DNA from 4 places in the Methylobacillus draconifructus genome. Region 3 is predicted to be linked to each of the others. Evidence: predicted binding sites of a transcription regulator. Region 3 holds the regulator's gene; each other region holds the start of a gene.
What was found. Region 3 encodes sigma-54, which starts transcription at its own class of promoters, with help from an activator protein. Its sites were predicted from a motif close to TGGCACNNTTCCTGCT; they were not measured.
Positions count from the first base shown of each region.

Region 1: the regulator sigma-54 is predicted to act here: its motif matches at 2,092-2,107, upstream of glnA (type I glutamate--ammonia ligase).
Region 2: the regulator sigma-54 is predicted to act here: its motif matches at 2,878-2,893, upstream of ACJSDX_RS08060 (glycogen/starch/alpha-glucan phosphorylase).
Region 4: the regulator sigma-54 is predicted to act here: its motif matches at 2,763-2,778, upstream of ACJSDX_RS07550 (ammonium transporter).

Region 1 covers NZ_JBJQII010000001.1:410,915-415,321, reverse strand. The annotation lists gene ACJSDX_RS01955 (DUF4124 domain-containing protein) at 25-513, opposite strand; gene glnA (type I glutamate--ammonia ligase) at 618-2,027, opposite strand; gene ACJSDX_RS01945 (rhodanese-like domain-containing protein) at 2,277-2,732, shown strand; gene aroE (shikimate dehydrogenase) at 2,741-3,553, shown strand; gene mtgA (monofunctional biosynthetic peptidoglycan transglycosylase) at 3,550-4,239, shown strand; gene lptM (LPS translocon maturation chaperone LptM) at 4,299-4,407, shown strand, end outside.
Region 2 covers NZ_JBJQII010000003.1:333,776-338,182, forward strand. The annotation lists gene ACJSDX_RS08055 (DUF4197 domain-containing protein) at 1-207, opposite strand, end outside; gene ACJSDX_RS08060 (glycogen/starch/alpha-glucan phosphorylase) at 285-2,765, opposite strand; gene ACJSDX_RS08065 (ExbD/TolR family protein) at 3,097-3,522, opposite strand; gene ACJSDX_RS08070 (MotA/TolQ/ExbB proton channel family protein) at 3,519-4,268, opposite strand; gene ACJSDX_RS08075 (energy transducer TonB) at 4,320-4,407, opposite strand, start outside.
Region 3 covers NZ_JBJQII010000004.1:94,329-98,735, forward strand. The annotation lists gene lptC (LPS export ABC transporter periplasmic protein LptC) at 1-692, shown strand, start outside; gene lptA (lipopolysaccharide transport periplasmic protein LptA) at 751-1,257, shown strand; gene lptB (LPS export ABC transporter ATP-binding protein) at 1,343-2,065, shown strand; gene ACJSDX_RS09325 (RNA polymerase factor sigma-54) at 2,085-3,551, shown strand; gene hpf (ribosome hibernation-promoting factor, HPF/YfiA family) at 3,581-3,907, shown strand; gene hprK (HPr(Ser) kinase/phosphatase) at 4,017-4,407, shown strand, end outside.
Region 4 covers NZ_JBJQII010000003.1:228,835-233,241, forward strand. The annotation lists gene ispF (2-C-methyl-D-erythritol 2,4-cyclodiphosphate synthase) at 1-181, opposite strand, end outside; gene ispD (2-C-methyl-D-erythritol 4-phosphate cytidylyltransferase) at 178-885, opposite strand; gene ACJSDX_RS07545 (YbaN family protein) at 1,019-1,405, opposite strand; gene ACJSDX_RS07550 (ammonium transporter) at 1,517-2,725, opposite strand; gene pap (polyphosphate:AMP phosphotransferase) at 2,960-4,407, shown strand, end outside.

The sequences.
Region 1 (4,407 bases), on a different contig from region 3:
TTACTTCAGCAGAGCAGAAGCCTTTTATTTAAAAGCTTCCAGCTCTTTTTGCAGAAGCTGCACATTGCGCTCGTGTGCATCGACGTCGGCCTGCAATCGCTGCATTTTTTCCTCGAATTTTGCGACGTTGCGATAGGTTTTTCCGTTGGCGCCACGGTATACCTCAGGCTTGGACTCGCCTTCGGCATAGGCTTTCTTGGCTTCTTCCAGAGCCGCTTTTTCTGCTTCCAGTTCCTCAAGCAGGATTTTCTTGCGCTGGTCGTCGCGCTTTTTCTGCGTCTGGCTGTCTACCCGCGGGAAATTGCTGGGCGTAGCCTGGGTCTTGGGTTTGGGGGCTGCCGTTGTCGCTGGAGGCGGTGGGTCTATCTCCAGCTTGATCGCTCCTTTGCTGGGGACGTTGGAGTAAGTGACATGGCCGTTCTCGTCGACGCTTTTATAGATTTCGGCATGGGCGCTGCCACAGGTGAATGCATATGCAAGCCAAGTAAAAAGGGACAGGCGAATTCTTTTCATGAGATTCAGTGTAGAGCAGAAGTCTGGTGCAGGCAATTGCCGCCGAGGCGGATTCCAGGCATAAAAAAAGCGGGTTTCCCCGCTTTTTTTATGCAATGCGCTGATTAAACGCTGTAGTACAGGCTGAACTCGACCGGGTGCGGAGTCTGGCGCAACTTCGTCACTTCTTCCATCTTCAGGTCGATGTAGGCATTGATCCAGTCGTCGGAGAACACGCCGCCGCGGGTCAGGAACTCGCGATCCTTGTCCAGGGCTTCCAGCGCTTGCTCCAGGGAAGAAGCGACAGTTGGGATCGCTGCATCTTCTTCTGGCGGCAAGTGGTAGAGATCCTTGGTGGCAGGCTCGCCGGGGTGGATCTTGTTCTGCACGCCATCCAGGCCCGCCATCAGCAATGCGCTGAATGCCAGGTATGGGTTGGCGGTTGGGTCAGGGAAACGTGCCTCGATACGGCGCGCCTTGTCGGATTGCACGAAAGGAACGCGGATGGACGCGGAGCGGTTCTTCGCGGAGTAAGCCAGCTTCACGGGGGCTTCGAAGCCAGGAACCAGGCGCTTGTAGGAGTTGGTGCCTGGGTTGGTGATGGCGTTCAGCGCGCGCGCGTGCTTGATGATGCCGCCGATATAGTAGAGCGCGAATTCGCTCAGGCCGGCGTAGCCGTTGCCTGCGAACAGGTTCTTGCCGTCTTTCCATACGGATTGGTGCACGTGCATGCCGGAACCGTTGTCGCCGAAGATAGGCTTGGGCATGAAGGTGGCTGTCTTGCCGTATGCATGTGCCGTGTTCAATACGACGTACTTGAGGATCTGGGTCCAGTCGGCGCGTTGAACCAGGGTGCTGAACTTGGTGCCGATCTCACATTGGCCGGCGGTCGCCACTTCATGGTGGTGAACTTCTACAGGCACGCCCAGCTCTTCCAGGGCTACTACCATGGCGGAGCGGATATCGTGCAGGGAGTCGATTGGAGGCACAGGGAAGTAGCCGCCCTTGACGCCTGGACGGTGGCCGGTGTTGCCGCCTTCGAACTTCTCGTTGGAAGCCCATGCGGCCTCTTCGGAGTTGATCTTCACGGAGCTGCCGCTCATGTCCACGGACCAGTTGATGGAGTCGAAAATGAAGAATTCCGGCTCTGGGCCGAAGAAGGCCGCATCACCGATGCCGCTGGACTTCAGATAAGCTTCAGCGCGCTTGGCGATGCTGCGCGGGCAGCGGTCATAACCCTTGCCGTCGGTAGGGTCCACGACGTCACAGGTGAGGAACAGGGTGGGCTCGTCCATGAAAGGGTCGATGTTGGCAGTCTCCGGATCGGGGATCAGCAGCATGTCGGATGCCTGGATGCCCTTCCAGCCTGCAATGGAAGACCCGTCGAAAGCGTGGCCTTCAGTAAACTTGTCTTCGTCGAATGCGGAAATCGGCACGGTTACGTGCTGTTCCTTGCCCTTGGTGTCAGTAAAGCGAAAATCGACAAACTTGATGTCGTTTTCCTTCACAAGCTTTAATACGTCGGCCACCGCCATTTGATTCTCCTAGCTCTTTTTGGATTAAGAAGTTAATTAAGCACTATGCTTGACACTAAGGTGAAGCAGGAACTGTGCCATTGAATTCGCGCAAATTCCCATTTTCACACATAAGGTTATAAAAGAGAAACGCTATGTGTGCACCAAAATATTGCGTTCACTCGGTTTTGTGCACCATTAATGTGCATTGAAGATTGTGGCAAAATTTAACGCTATACTCCGCATTTCTGAGGGGTAAAGGAGAGAGCAATGGAAACGTTGAATGCCATTTTGCTGAATGCAAAACAGCGTGCCGAGCAGCACGGGCTTCCCTATGCCGGAGCATTGACGCCACGGGAGGCGCAGAAGGTCCTGGAACTGGCCCCTTCGGCCAAGCTGGTGGATGTGCGCACCAAAGCGGAGCTTGAACTGGTGGGCCGCGTGCCCAATGCGACGCACATCGAATGGGCGTTTTATCCCGGCATGGTGGCTAATCCGGATTTCCTGTCCCAATTGGACAAGCAGGTCGACCACGAGGCGTTGGTGATGTTCCTCTGCCGTACCGGCGGGCGTTCCCATAACGCAGCCGTCTTGGCCGCCCAGGCCGGATATGCTGAGGCCTACAACGTGCTCGAAGGTTTTGAAGGCGAGTCCACGCCGGACACCAAGCAGCGCGGCAGGATCAACGGCTGGAAGGCTGCCGGCCTGCCCTGGACCAACGCCTGAGGATTTGCATGGATCGTTATGCCGTGATCGGCCACCCGGTGGAGCACAGTAAGTCCCCTTTGATCCATGTTGCATTTGCTCAACAGACGGGACAGCAGATCGAATACGGCAAGGTGCAGGCGCCCCTGGACGGGTTTGTTGCCACTGTGGCCGGTTTGCAGGCGCAGGGCTATTGCGGGGCCAATGTCACCGTGCCTTTCAAGTTCGAGGCCTATTCATTGGCAACCGAATTGAGCGAACGAGCGCGTGATGCAGGCGCGGTGAATACGCTGAGCTTCAAGAATGGCGGCATCCATGGTGACAATACGGATGGTGCCGGGCTGGTGCGCGACATCCTGCAAAACCTGGAGTTCTCCCTGGCAGGCAAGCGTGTATTGCTGTTGGGAGCGGGAGGCGCCGCGGAAGGCGTGTTGGGGCCGTTGCTGCAAGCATCTCCTGCATTGCTGTGCATTGCCAACCGCAGCGTGGAAAAGGCCGAGGCGATGGCAGCGCGTGCCAGGCCTGTTGATGCCGAGCTGGATGCATGCAGTTTCGACGCCTTGGCCGGCAAGGCGTTCGATGTCGTGATCAATGCGACTTCCAGCGGCTTGAGCAACGAGCGGCTGCCGTTGCCGTCAGGACTGTTTGCCGCTGATGCCTTGGCGTACGACATGATGTATGGGCGCGAAACGCCTTTCATGCAGTATGCGCGTGAAGAAGGCGTGCAGAAAATTGCCGACGGGCTGGGCATGCTGGTGGAGCAGGCGGCAGAAGCTTTTTATGTCTGGCGTCAAATACGGCCGGACACTGCATCCGTGATTGCCGCATTGCGGACATCATGATCAAGCGGTTGTTGTGGCGCGGGTTGCTGCTGGCCCTGGTGCTGGTGGTGCTGTACCAGCTTTGGATATTCATGCATATCCTCTGGTGGGTGGAGCATAACCCCTCAAGCAGTGCTTTCATGCGCACCAGCTTGGCGACGTTGCGGCAAGACAACCCCGAGGCGACGCTCAAGCACCAGTGGGTGGAGTACCAGAAGATTTCCCGCAACCTCAAGCGCGCGGTGATTGCGTCCGAGGACGCCAAGTTCGTCGGCCATGAGGGATTCGATTGGGACGGCATCCAGAAGGCATATGAAAAGAACTGGCAAAAAGGCAAGATCGTCGCGGGCGGCTCCACCATCAGCCAGCAGCTTGCCAAGAACCTGTTCCTTTCCACCGGGCGCACGCCCTGGCGCAAGTTGGAAGAGGCCGCGATCACCTGGATGCTCGAGCGCATGATGAGCAAGCGCAGGATTTTCGAGATTTACCTCAATGTGATCGAGTGGGGCAATGGCGTGTTCGGCGCCGAGGCTGCCGCGCGGCATTACTACAAGACCAGCGCTGCCAGCCTGAGCGCCGCCCAGGCCGCCAAGCTGGCGGCGATGATCCCGAATCCGCGCTATTACGACAAGCATCGTGAAGCGCGAGGCCTGATCCGCAAGGCAGGCATCATCGAATCGCGCATGCGCTACGCGGAAGTGCCCTGACGGCATTGCCGAAGCCGAGATAGCCTTGTGTTAAAATAATCTCTTTGCATCCAAACAATATGCGCTTCTGCTTCCTGATCCTGATTGCAAGCCTAGCCCTTGCCGCATGCGGCACCAAGGGCGACCTTTATATCCCGGAAAAACAGTATCCGCAGGAACCGCAGCCGC
Region 2 (4,407 bases), on a different contig from region 3:
CATGGATTCAGGCAGGGGAATCTTGACCTGCGGGTTATTGAGGAAGCCCCCTGCCTGCCCTAGCTGGCTGACCGCACGCTCGGCGCCTTGCACCAGCGCCTGTTTGAGGCCCTGGCTGGCATCGGCATTGCTGATGCTGCCCAGGTCCAGCGCAGCGGCATGGCTGGAAAAAACAACGAATGATAATGCAGTCACAAGATGGCGCATGGCTCCTCCTAGATGATGAATTGAGGTTCTCACCGCATTTTAACCTCATCGGCGAAGCATGCGTACAGTATTACCGTTTAATGTTGCACCGGTTTGACGCGCCAGATTTTCTCAACGTATTCGCCGATGGTACGGTCGCTGGAGAACTTGCCGATGCGCGCCACATTAAGGATTGCGCGGCGGTTCCACTCATCCTTGTCCTTGTAGAGCTTGCCCACGGCATCCTGGGTCTCGATATAACTCGCGTAATCAGCCAGCAGCAGGTATTGATCCCCGTTGTTCAACAAGGCGTCGCCGATCGCATGGTAGCGATCGGGCTCGTCCACGGAGAAGAAACCGTTGGTGATCATGTCCAGCGCCTGCTTCAGCTCGGAGTTGCCGTGGTAATAGTCCCATGGGTTGTAATGGTTGGCTTTCACCTCGGCCACCTGTTCCGTCGTCAGGCCGAAAATGAAGATATTGTCTTCCCCCACTTCCTCGCGGATTTCCACATTGGCACCATCCAGCGTGCCGATGGTGAGAGCGCCGTTCAGCGCCATCTTCATGTTGCCGGTGCCCGATGCCTCGGTGCCGGCGGTGGATATCTGCTCGGAAAGGTCGCTGCCCGGGAACAAAAGCTCCGCCGCCGACACCTCGTAATTCGGGTAGAACACCACTTTGAGCTTGTCTCCTACGGCAGGATCCTCGTTGACGATGGAGGCTACGTCGTTGATCAGGCGGATGATCAGCTTGGCCAGCCAGTAGCCCGGCGCCGCCTTGCCGCCAAAAATCACGGCGCGCGGCGTCACATCCTTGGCTTGCCCGCTGCGGATGCGGTTATACAGGGTCACGATGTGCAACACATTCAGCAGCTGGCGCTTGTATTCGTGGATGCGCTTGATTTGCACGTCGAACAAGGCGGCAGGGTTCAGCTTGACTCCTGTCACCTGTTCAATCCGCTTGGCAAGCCGCTGCTTGTTGGCATGCTTGACCGCGAGGAAAGCCTTGCGGAAATCGGCATCGTCAGCCAATGGCTCCAATGCGCGCAGCTTGTCGAGATCATGGTGGAAGTCCTTGCCGATGACGCTTTCCAGCAGGCTGGTCAAGCCGGGATTGCACTGGTTGAGCCAGCGCCGGGGCGTGATGCCGTTGGTGACGTTGATGAAGCGGCCCGGGAAGATGCGGTTGAAATCGGCAAACAAGGTAGATCGCAGCAATTCGCTGTGCAATGCCGCCACTCCGTTCACGGTGTGGCTGCCGACCACGGCCAGGTGCGCCATGCGCACGCGGCGACCGTGCTCTTCGTCAATAATGGAAACGCGCGTCAGCAGATCGGTCTCGCCCGGGAACTTGTGGTTCACGATCTGCAGGAACTCATGGTTGATGCGGTAGATGATGCCCAGGTGCCGCGGCAGCAGCCTGCCGAACATCTCCACCGGCCAGGTCTCTAGCGCCTCCGGCATCAAGGTATGGTTGGTGTAGGCAAATACCTTTTCGCTGATTTTCCAGGCCTTGTTCCAGTCGAGGTGGTGCACGTCCACCAATTGGTACATCAGCTCGGCCACCGCAATCGCAGGATGGGTGTCATTGAGCTGGATCGCCACCTTGTCCGGCAACACGCTCCAGTCGTCATGCTTAGCCAGGAAGCGGCGCAGGATGTCCTGGATCGAAGCGGAGACGAAGAAATACTGCTGCTTCAGGCGCAGCTCCTTGCCCAGCACGGAAGTATCGTTGGGGTACAGCACCTTCGAAATATTCTCGTAGGCATTGCGCTCCTCGACAGCTTTCTCGTAATTGCCTTCATTGAAGTGCGCAAGGTCGAACTCACGCGCCGCCTTGGCAGACCACAAGCGCAAGGTATTCACGGTTTCCGTGTCGTAGCCGGGCACCGGCATGTCGTAGGCAATGGCCAGCACGCTTTCTGCATCCACCCAATGGTATTCCGTACCCTTGGCAGCCGGGAACTCCACCACCTTGCCATAGAACCTCACCGGGTACTGGCTTTCCGGCCGCTGGAACTCCCAGAGGTTGCCGTAACGCAGCCAGTTGTCGGGGTTTTCCACCTGCTGGCCCTGGCTGATCGACTGGCGGAACATGCCGTATTCGTAACGGATGCCATAACCCGTGCCCGGGATGTCCATGCTGGCCATCGAATCGAGGAAACACGCCGCCAAACGCCCCAGGCCGCCATTGCCCAGCGCGGCGTCGTTTTCCAGCTCGACCACGTCCTCCAGCTTGTGCCCCAATGTTTTCAAACCCTCCTGCACCTCGCCCTCGATGCCCAGATTCAGTGCGGCATTCTGCATCATGCGCCCAAGCAGGAACTCCAGCGAGAAGTAGTACACCCGTTTCGGATCTTGCTCGCTATATGCTTCAGCGGTCTTGACCCAGCGCTCAACCACATGGTCGCGTATGGTGTATCCGGTCGCCACATACCAGTCGCGCGGCGTCGAAGCCTCGCTGGTCTTGAATGCGGAAAAGATCAGGTGGTTCTGCAGTGCCTGGGCAATCGGGGTTTTCTCGGTGGTAATCACAGGCGTGGAGGCTTTGGGCTTTTTGGGTTCTTTTTCAGCGGTCATTGGCGTCTTTCCGTGTGAGTTTACAAAATGCCACCCGTTGGCTTGAGTTCAGAAGCTCATATTGAATGGCCAACATGAAATTCTTGCGAACTTGATGCACTAATTTTCAACCAGCAAAAATCAGGCCACTCTAGGAGCAGGATTACGCGCAGGACAATCCATCACGCCCACAACAGGTGAACTCTTTTACAAGACTACAATAGTGGGAAAAAGTTGAACAGCGATTGCGAAAACATCTTCGCATCTTCCCTACTGGCTCAGGGAAGCGACATGGCCAAAGCAAAACAAAAAAGCCGGGCATGCCCGGCTTTTTGCATTTCAGTCCCGCAGGTTATTTGGGCGTAGGATCGCTCACGAACCCGAGCTTCTGCACGCCTGCATTCTGCGCATACGCCATGACCTCGGCGAGCACCTGGTAACGCGTCTCCTTGTCGGCGCGGATATGCAGTTCCGGCTGCGGGTCCTTGTCGGCAACCTCGTGCAGCTTCACGTTCAGCTCTTCGAGCGTGAGGGTCTGGTCGTTCCAGTACATGGCGCCTGCGCTATCGATGGCGACATCGATGATATCCGGCTTCTCCGGGGAAGGCTGGCTCGTCGCTTGCGGCAGATCGATCTTCACCGCATGCGTCAGCAAGGGGGCGGTGATGATGAAGATCACCAGCAACACCAACATCACGTCCACGAGCGGCGTGGTGTTGATCTCGGACATGGGACGGCTGTTGCCCTCCCCGCCGCCGATTCCGCCGCCTGCCATCATGCCGTCACCTCTTTCAATGTGGCGCCGGTACGGACAGCGGCGGCGCCTGGGGTAGTCTTGCTGCTAGGGTTCAATGGAGCGCCGGTGGTCAGCAGGATATGCAGATCATTGGCAAACCCCTCCACTTCGCCCAGGATGAGGCGGTTGCGGCGTACCAGCGCGTTGTATGCCAATACCGCAGGAATCGCCACAGCCAGGCCGAGCGCGGTCATGATCAAGGCTTCGCCCACCGGCCCGGCCACCTTGTCCAGTGTCGCCTGGCCGCTTTGGCTGATGCTCGCCAAGGCATGGTAAATACCCCATACCGTACCGAACAGGCCGACGAAAGGCGCCACGCTTCCTACCGATGCCAGCATGGTCAGGCCGTAATCCATGCGCTCGCTTTCAGTGGAAATCTGACGGCGCATGGCGCGGGCGATGAATTCGTCCTTGTTGCAAGCCTCTTCGACATTGCTGGCGACATGTGCCTGATGATGCTCGGCAGCGTCAACGGCCTGGTTTGCAACGCGGGAAACGATGGTTTCGCCGCTCTTGTGGCGCAGTGCCGACTCGACCGAGGGCGCCTGCCAGAAGTTATTGCTGTACTCGCGGTTGGCACTGCGGATGGTCAGTGCCTGATAGAACTTGACGACCATGAGATACCAGCTTGCCACTGACATGAAGACAAGCACGACTGCAACCAGAATGGAAACCGGACCGCCGTCCAGAATGAAATCCAAGCTGCTAAATTCGTATGCATTTTCCATATTGCATTAATCCTATATGTTTTAAAGTATGACTAACCTGGTTGAACTTGCTTAATCCGAGATGGAGAACCGGACCGGGGCAATCACGGACACCTTCATCGGCTTGTTGTTACGCTTGTACGGGTTGAACCTGGACTTC
Region 3 (4,407 bases):
TCCTGTTTCCGCTTGCCGTACTCGGGCTGCTGGCCCTGATTACGCTGTGGATCGACCGCACGGTGCAGCCGCCGGAGCTGCGCGTGGATGGGACGACGCGTCACGACCCTGATTACATCCTGAACAATTTCGTCACGACCAAGACGGATGCGACAGGGTCGATCAGCCACATCCTCAAGGCTTCTGAAATGCGGCATTACCCGGACGACGACACTACCGAGCTGGAAAACCCGCATTTCACCCAGTTTGGGGTGGGCAAGCCCACCACGACGATAGAGGGCAAGCGCGGGCATGTGTCCAGCAAGGGCGATGTCGTGGAGTTCCGCGATGACGTGCGCGTGGTGCGGCCGGCGTTCGGCGACCGGCAGGAAATGACGCTGACGACGGAATACCTGCGCGTGGAGCCGGATAGCGAGATCGCGTCGACCGACCAGCCTGTGGTGATTACCCAGGGGCCAAAGAGCGTGGTGCGCGCGGTCGGGATGGTCTACGACAAGAAGAACCAGACCATCCAGCTCAACAAGCGGGTGCGCAGCCATTATGAGCGCCCGGCCGCCGGCAAGCGCACGAGCAGCAAGCCAAAAGCGGCAAGCAAGACCAAGCAGGCGGCAGCCAAGCCTGCGGCTTCCAAGAACAGCAAGACGACATCCGGTAACAGCAACAATGCCAAGCAGCCCACTAAAACCAAGTAGAACGACATTCTTCAGCGGAGACCCTATGCGCAACCTGCGTTATTCATTATTGCTTGCCATGTTGGCCGGCATGCTGTCTGCAACGGCACATGCCGAAAAGGCCGACCGGGAAAAGCCGATCGAGCTGGAGGCCGACTCCGTGCAGGTCAATGATGCCAAGAAGACCAGCACCTATACCGGCAACGTTATCCTGACCCAGGGCACGCTGGTGATCCGCGGCGACAGGCTGATCGTGCGCGAGGACAAGGAAGGCTTCCAGCACAGCACGTCCTACGGCAATCCCACCACCTTTAGGCAGAAGCGCGACGGCAAGAACGAATACATGGAGGGCAGCGCCCAGCGGATAGAGTATGATGGACGCATGGACAAGGTGCAGCTGTTTACCAAGGCATGGGTCAAGCGCGGCGAGGATATCGTGCATGGCGACTACATCATGTATGACGCCAATGCCGAATATGCGGAAGTCATCAGCGGCGGCTCGCAAGCGGCGACACCTGCAACACCCACTGGCCGAGTGCGTGCCATTATCCAGCCCAAGAAGAAACCCGCGGCAGAAACTCCCTGAGCTCGATGGCTATTGGAGGGCCTGTGCTTGATGCAGGCCGAAGCAACTGCGCTTTATAGAGACGGCATCGATAGATATTGCATAAATGAGTGAATTGATCGTAGAAAGCTTACGCAAGAAATACAAGTCTCGCACCGTGGTGCAGGATATTTCCCTGCAGCTCAACAGCGGCGAGGTGGTCGGGCTGCTCGGGCCGAACGGCGCGGGCAAGACCACCAGTTTCTACATGATGGTGGGCCTGGTGCCACTCGATGGCGGACGCATATTGCTGGACGGCAAGGACCTGAGCCGGATGCCCATCCACCAGCGCGCGCGCATGGGCCTGGCCTATCTGCCGCAGGAGCCGTCGATCTTCCGCAAGATGACCGTGACGGAAAACATCCAGGCCATCCTCGAATTGCAGAACATGACGGCCGAGCAGCAGAAGGAACAGCTTGAATCCCTGCTGCAGGAGCTCCATATCACCCATATACGCAACAACATGGCGGTAAGCCTTTCGGGCGGCGAGCGCCGCCGGGTGGAAATCGCCCGATGTCTGGCGACCAATCCCAGCTTCATCCTACTGGATGAGCCGTTTGCCGGGATCGACCCGATTGCCGTGCTGGACATCCAGAAGATCGTGCGTTTCCTGACCGAGCGCAATATCGGGGTACTGATCACGGACCATAATGTCCGTGAAACATTGGGCATATGCGATCGCGCCTACATCGTGAATGAAGGCCGCGTATTCGCATCGGGGAAGCCCAGCGAGATCATACATAACGAAAGTGTAAGAGAAGTTTACTTGGGCAAGGATTTCCGCCTGTAGTCAACGCAGAATTAGAGAGATGAAACAAAGTCTACAGCTAAAATTTTCCCAGAACCTGGCATTGACGCCGCAGTTGCAGCAGTCGATCAAGCTGTTGCAGCTGTCTTCGCAGGAACTCAACCAGGAGCTGGAGTCGCTGCTGCAGGCCAACCCCTTGCTGGAGCGCATAGACGGTCCGGACGGGGCTGCCGAGATGTCCGAAAGCTACAGTCCCGCTCCGGATGCCGCGGTCGCCGCTCCCGCCAGCGAGGCACCTGCGCCAGCCAGCGAGGAGTTGCCGCGCGTTGACGAATTCGGCGGAGGGGACGATTACTTCGAATCTTTCCAGGGCAGCAACCGCTGGGAAGAGGGCGGCGCCAACAATGACGACGACAACGACTTCAGCTTCCAGGAAGCGGTCAACCTTACCCTACGCGAGCACCTATTGAGCCAGATCAAGCTGCTGCCGTTGTCCGAACGCGACCAGACCTTGGCAATGGTGCTGGTGGACGCCATCAACGACGACGGCTACCTCGAGCAGTCGCTGGAAGAGCTGGCCGAGCTGCTGCCGGAAGAGCTCGAAATCGACCTGCTCGAACTCGAAACCGCGCTCAAGCATATCCAGAACCTGGATCCCCCTGGTATTGGCGCCCGCAACCTTGCGGAGTGCCTGGCATTGCAACTGCGCGCCCTGCCCGCAGAAACGCCTTTTGTTGATCTGGCGATCAAGGTTGCAGAGCAACACTTGCCTTTGCTGGCGAGCCGCGATTACACGCGCCTGCGCAAGCTGCTGCATTGCGACGACGACGTCCTGAAAACGGTGCAGCAGCTGGTGATCCAGCTCAACCCGCGCCCGGGCGGCGAGTTCAGCCATATCACCTCGGACCACTACATCCAGCACGAAATCGTGGTGAAGAAGGTCAAGGGTATCTGGATCGCCAGCCTCAATGACGAAGTGGTGCCCAAGCTACGCATCAACCAGCTTTATGCCGGCATCCTGAAACGTAATCGCGATAGCTCCAGTCAATACCTCATGAGCCAGATGCAGGAAGCGAAATGGATGATCAAGAACATCCAGCAGCGTTTTTCCACCATCCTGCGCGTGTCGCAGGCGATTGTGGACAGGCAGCGCAACTTCTTCGAGCATGGCGAAGTCGCCATGCGTCCGCTGGTGCTGCGCGAGATCGCCGACGAGTTGGGCCTGCATGAATCCACCGTGTCGCGCGTGACGACGCGAAAGTACATGCTCACACCGCGCGGCGTGTACGAGTTGAAGTATTTCTTCGGCAGCCATGTTGCGACGGAGTCTGGCGGTGCTTGCTCCGCCACGGCGATCCGCGCGTTGATCAAGCAGATGGTGAGCGAGGAAAACCCGAAGAAGCCGCTGTCTGACAACCAGATTACCGACATCCTCGGCAAACAAGGCATAGTTGTTGCAAGAAGAACCATAGCGAAATACCGCGAGTCTCTACAGATACCCGCGGCCAACCAGCGCAAGTCGCTTTGATTTGCGCGTTTTCAAGTAAGGAGAGCGTTATGAATTTGCACCTGACCGGACATCACCTCGACGTTACCCCAGCCCTGCGCGAATATGTGCAGTCCAAGCTGGCCCGACTCAGCAATCACTTTGACCATGTGATTGACCTCAAGGTCACGCTGAGCGTGGAGAAACTGGTGCAAAAGGCGGAAGCCACCCTGCATGTGCCGGGCAACGACCTGCACGCGGAATGCGGGGCGGAAAGCATGTACAGCGCGATTGACTCGCTGGCGGACAAGCTGGACCGCCAGGTAGTGAAGCATAAGGAAAAAGTCAGCAACCACAACCAGGCATCCGGAGGTCTGAAGCACCAGGCGGTCGAGTAACCTCCTCGTGAAATGCTGCAAAAGAGTGCCAAGTCTGTTTTTCATGCATGGATTTGGCGCTCTTGCAGCATATCCTTCCGCTTGTTCATTCCCAAGGTATTAAGCACACATGGCTGAAATCAGTGTTACCCAGCTTTACAAGGATACGCGCCGCAAGCTCAAGCTGAAATGGGTAGCAGGGTTAGCCGGCGGCGATAACCCCCTGACCAGTGAAACCGTGACCAAGCCATCCCTGGCGCTGGTTGGTCACCTGAATTTCGTGCATCCCAACCGAGTGCAGGTGCTGGGGTGCGCAGAGATGGATTATTTGCGCAGCCTCAAGGCGCGAGAATTGTTCCAGGCCATCAAAAACCTGTTCTCAGCCGACTTGGCGGCCATCATCGTGGCCAATGGCGAAGAAGCGCCGGACGAACTGGTGGCCGCCTCCGACGAGTTCAGCACCCCATTGTTTACCTCCCCCTTGCGCAGCCCCGGCCTCATGGATGTATTGAGCCACTATC
Region 4 (4,407 bases), on a different contig from region 3:
GCTTGCCGATATCGCCCAATGCCGCAGCCCCCAGCAAGGCGTCGCTGACGGCGTGCAGCAGCACATCGGCATCCGAGTGCCCTTTCAATCCCTTCGCAAACGGGATGTCCACCCCGCCGATGATGCAAGGCCGTCCTTCCACCAATTGATGCACGTCAAATCCGTTTCCTACTCTGATCATGATGTTGTCTGCTCCCTGGCATCTGCAAGCAGAATCGCTTCTGCCAATTGTAAATCCTGCGGATAGGTAATCTTGAGGTTTCTCAGCTCGCCGGGCACCAGCTTGGGACTGTAGCCGAGCGCTTCCACCGCCTGCGCTTCGTCCGTCGGGGCTCCGCCGGCCTGGCGCAACGCCTTTTTCAACAAGGCGTAACGGAACATCTGCGGCGTCTGCGCCTGCCACAGGCCGTCCCTCGGCTCCGTATTGGCGACGCGCTGCCCGGCATCGGCTCGCTTGAGCGTATCGGCCAGCGGGATCGCGAGCAGGCCGCCCACCGCATCGTCCTGCACGCTGTCCAGCAAGCGGTCCAGCATTGCCATGCTCAATCCCGGCCGCGCCGCGTCATGCACCAATATCCAGTCGTCATCCGCCGCTTGTGGCGCAATCGCTTCCAGTCCGTTCAATACCGTGGCTGCACGGGTTGCGCCGCCCAGCGCATGCACGACCACCTTTGCGTCCAGATCAGCGGCGCTATATTTCTGCCACAAATGGTCATCCGGCGCGATCACGACGTGCACGGCGCTGATGCGGGGCGCAGCTGAGAAAAGAGACAAGGCATGATGGATGAGCGGCTTGCCGTTCAACGGCAAGTATTGCTTGGGCAATTCGGCCCCCATGCGGCTGCCTGTGCCGGCTGCCGGGATCAGGACATGAAATTTCGACATGGGCCGCATTCTAGCATGGGCCGGCACCAGCGCAGCCCTGGCTCGGAGCAGCTGACAAGCGCGTTAATGCGTTGCCCTGCCGCAGGCAGTACAAAAATTACGACACGGTCGGGCAATTGTAAGAGGGTTTTGGTCATTCCTGCTTGCACGGCACAGGTTCCGGGCGCAGCAACAGCCAGACCGCCACAGTCGCCATGGTGACGGTCACGCCCCATTTGGCCCATAATGGCGCTGGCGAGAACCATAACCCGGTTGCGCTGCACGACATCATGAACACCGCCAGGTATTTCGCCTTGCGCGACACTGCGCCGCGCTCGCGCCAATCGCGAATATGATGCCCATACTTGGGGTGGTTGAGCAGGTAATGCTCCAGTTGCGGCCAGCCATGCCCGCCTGCCCATGCCGCCAGCAGCACGAACGGCACCGTGGGCATGATCGGCAGGAACGCCCCGATCACGCCGAGAATCAGCGCGATCACGGCCAATAAGCGCCATAACAATATCTTGGTCTGCCTGAGCATCAATACGTCTCGTCACTATGAGCTTCGCAAGATACCATGTTCACGGCCCAATCGCCCAGACAGAGCCCTGAATCGCGCGGCTGGCACTATTTCCCCAGCAAGTTGTTACCGCTATTCATCCTGCCCTGCAGCCAGGTTGGGCGTAGCTGCGATCTTGTGGATGGAAAGGTCGGCGCCGTCATACTCCTGCTCGGCATCCAGCCGCAGTCCGACCAGCAATTTCAATATGCCGTAGACTGCAAAACCGCCGCTCAAGGCAATCACCAGGCCCAAGGCAGTGCCCAGCAGTTGCGACGCCAGGCTGACGCCGCCCATGCCGCCCAGCGCAGTCGCGCCAAAGATACCGGCAGCCACGCCGCCCCAGGCGCCGCAAATGCCATGCAAGGGCCAGACACCGAGTACGTCGTCAATCCTCCAACGGTTCTGGGTCAAGGTAAAAGTCCAGACGAACACCGCGCCAGCCGCCAGCCCGATCGCCAATGCCCCCAGCGGGTTGACCACGTCTGAGCCTGCGCAAATCGCCACCAAACCAGCCAAGGGGCCGTTATGCACGAAGCCGGGATCGTTCTTGCCGGCAAGCAATGCCGCGAGCGTGCCGCCGACCATGGCCATCAATGAATTGAGCGCCACCAGGCCGGTCACCGCATCGACCGTCTGGGCAGACATGACGTTGAAGCCGAACCAGCCGACCGTGAGTATCCAGGCGCCCAGCGCCAGGAAGGGAATGCTGGACGGCGGGAAGGCATGCAGCCTGCCGTCCTTGCTGTAGCGGCCGATGCGAGGGCCAAGGAGCAATACGGCCGCCAGCGCGATCCATCCGCCCATCGCATGCACGACGACAGAACCGGCAAAGTCATGGTAGGGAGCGCCGAAAGCCGCTTCCAGCCAATCCTGAAAGCCGAAATGGCCGTTCCAGGCGATGCCCTCGAAGAAGGGGTATACCACGCCGACGATGACAAAGGTCGCGGCCATCTGAGGGTTGAATTTGGCCCGCTCGGCAATGCCGCCGGAAATGATGGCGGGGATGGCTGCCGCAAACGTCAGCAGGAAAAAGAACTTCACCAGCTCATATCCATGGTGCGCAGAAAGCGACTCCGCCCCTTGCAGGAAGCCCACGCCGTAGGCCACGCCATACCCGATGAAAAAATAGGCGATGGTGGATACCGAGAAATCCACCATGATCTTGACCAGGGCGTTGACCTGGTTCTTGCGGCGCACGGTGCCCACTTCGAGGAAGGCAAACCCTGCATGCATGGCAAGCACCATAATGGCGCCCAGCAATATGAAAAATACGTCGTTTCCCGACTGTGTTGAGTCCATGTCATCTCCTCCGTTTATTTTATAGCGGGGAATACATAGCAAAAACTACGCCACTCATCATGCCTTTGTTTTTAAATAGTTTTATAAATCTATCGAAATAAGGAAGCACCAAATATGATCCATCAACTGTGCATTGCACCAATAACGTGCAACTCCATGGAAGACTTGACTACGGAGCTTTGACACTTGCAGAGAAATTCTGCACCATGGACCGATCTCATCAGGGAATACGCCATGTTTGAATCCGCTGAGCTCGGCCACAGTCTCGACGATGAACTTTATAAGAAAGAAGTGCCCGCCTTGCGCGAGGCCCTGCTTGACATCCAGTTCGACCTGGCGGAATCCAAGGCTTTCCCCGTCTTGATCCTGATCGGCGGCGTGGATGGCGCAGGCAAGGGGGAAACCGCCAACCTGCTCAATGAATGGATGGACCCGCGCCTGATCCACACTTGCGCTTTTGGCCCAGCCACGGAAGACGAGGCGGAGCGCCCCCGCATGTGGCGCTTTTGGCGCGAACTGCCGCCCAAGGGCAAGATCGGGATTTTCTTCGGGTCATGGTATACCGCGCCCATTCTGGAAAACATGTCGAGCGGAAAACTGCGCAAGAAGCTCGACAGCCGCCTCAGCGATATTGTGCGCTTCGAACGCATGCTCACGGATGAAGGGGCGCTCGTCATCAAGCTCTGGTTCCATCTCTCGAAAAAACAACAGAAAAACCGCATTGCCGAGCTGGAAGCCAATCCAAAGACGCGCTGGCGCGTCACGGAGCAGGACAAGCAGCATCTCAAGCACTATGACGAATTCCGCACGCTCACCGGCCATATCCTGCGCGAGACCAGCACCGCCAACGCGCCCTGGCTGGTCATCGAAGGCTTCGACCCCAATTACCGCAGCCTGACCACGGGCAAATACCTGCTGGAGACCATACGCAACCGCCTGGATAGCAAGGCGCCCCCTCCCCGCAAGGCGGCAGCGCCCGCGCTCGCATTGACGGCGGCGGACAGCCTCAATGTGCTGAACACATTGGACCTGAAAAAATCCCTGGACAAGGACGATTACGAAGAACGCTTGGAGGAATATCAGGGCAAGCTCAACCTGCTCACCCGCCATGAAAAATTCCAGCAGATTTCGGTGATCATCGCTTTCGAGGGCGTCGACGCTGCCGGCAAGGGCGGCGCCATCCGCCGCGTCACCCAGGCCATGGATGCCCGCACCTATAGCATCGTCCCGATCTCGGCGCCTTCTGACGAGGAAAGCGCCCAGCCTTACCTGTGGCGCTTCTGGCGCCAGTTGCCCAGACGCGGGCGCGTCACGATCTTCGACCGCACCTGGTACGGCCGTGTTTTAGTGGAACGGGTGGAAGGATTTTGCAGCACGCAGGACTGGATGCGCGCCTATGCCGAGATCAACGACTTCGAGGAACAATTGGTCAGCCACGACATCGTGCTCGTTAAATTCTGGCTGCATATCGACCAGGAAGAACAGTTGGCGCGCTTCAAGGCCAGGGAGGACACTGCATTCAAGCGCTACAAGATCACGGATGAAGACTGGCGCAACCGCGAGAAATGGGACGATTACCAGCGCGCCGTCTGCGACATGATAGACCGCACCAGCACGGAGCAGGCGCCTTGGACCCTGGTCGAATCCAACGACAAGAAATATGCCCGCATCAAGATACTCAA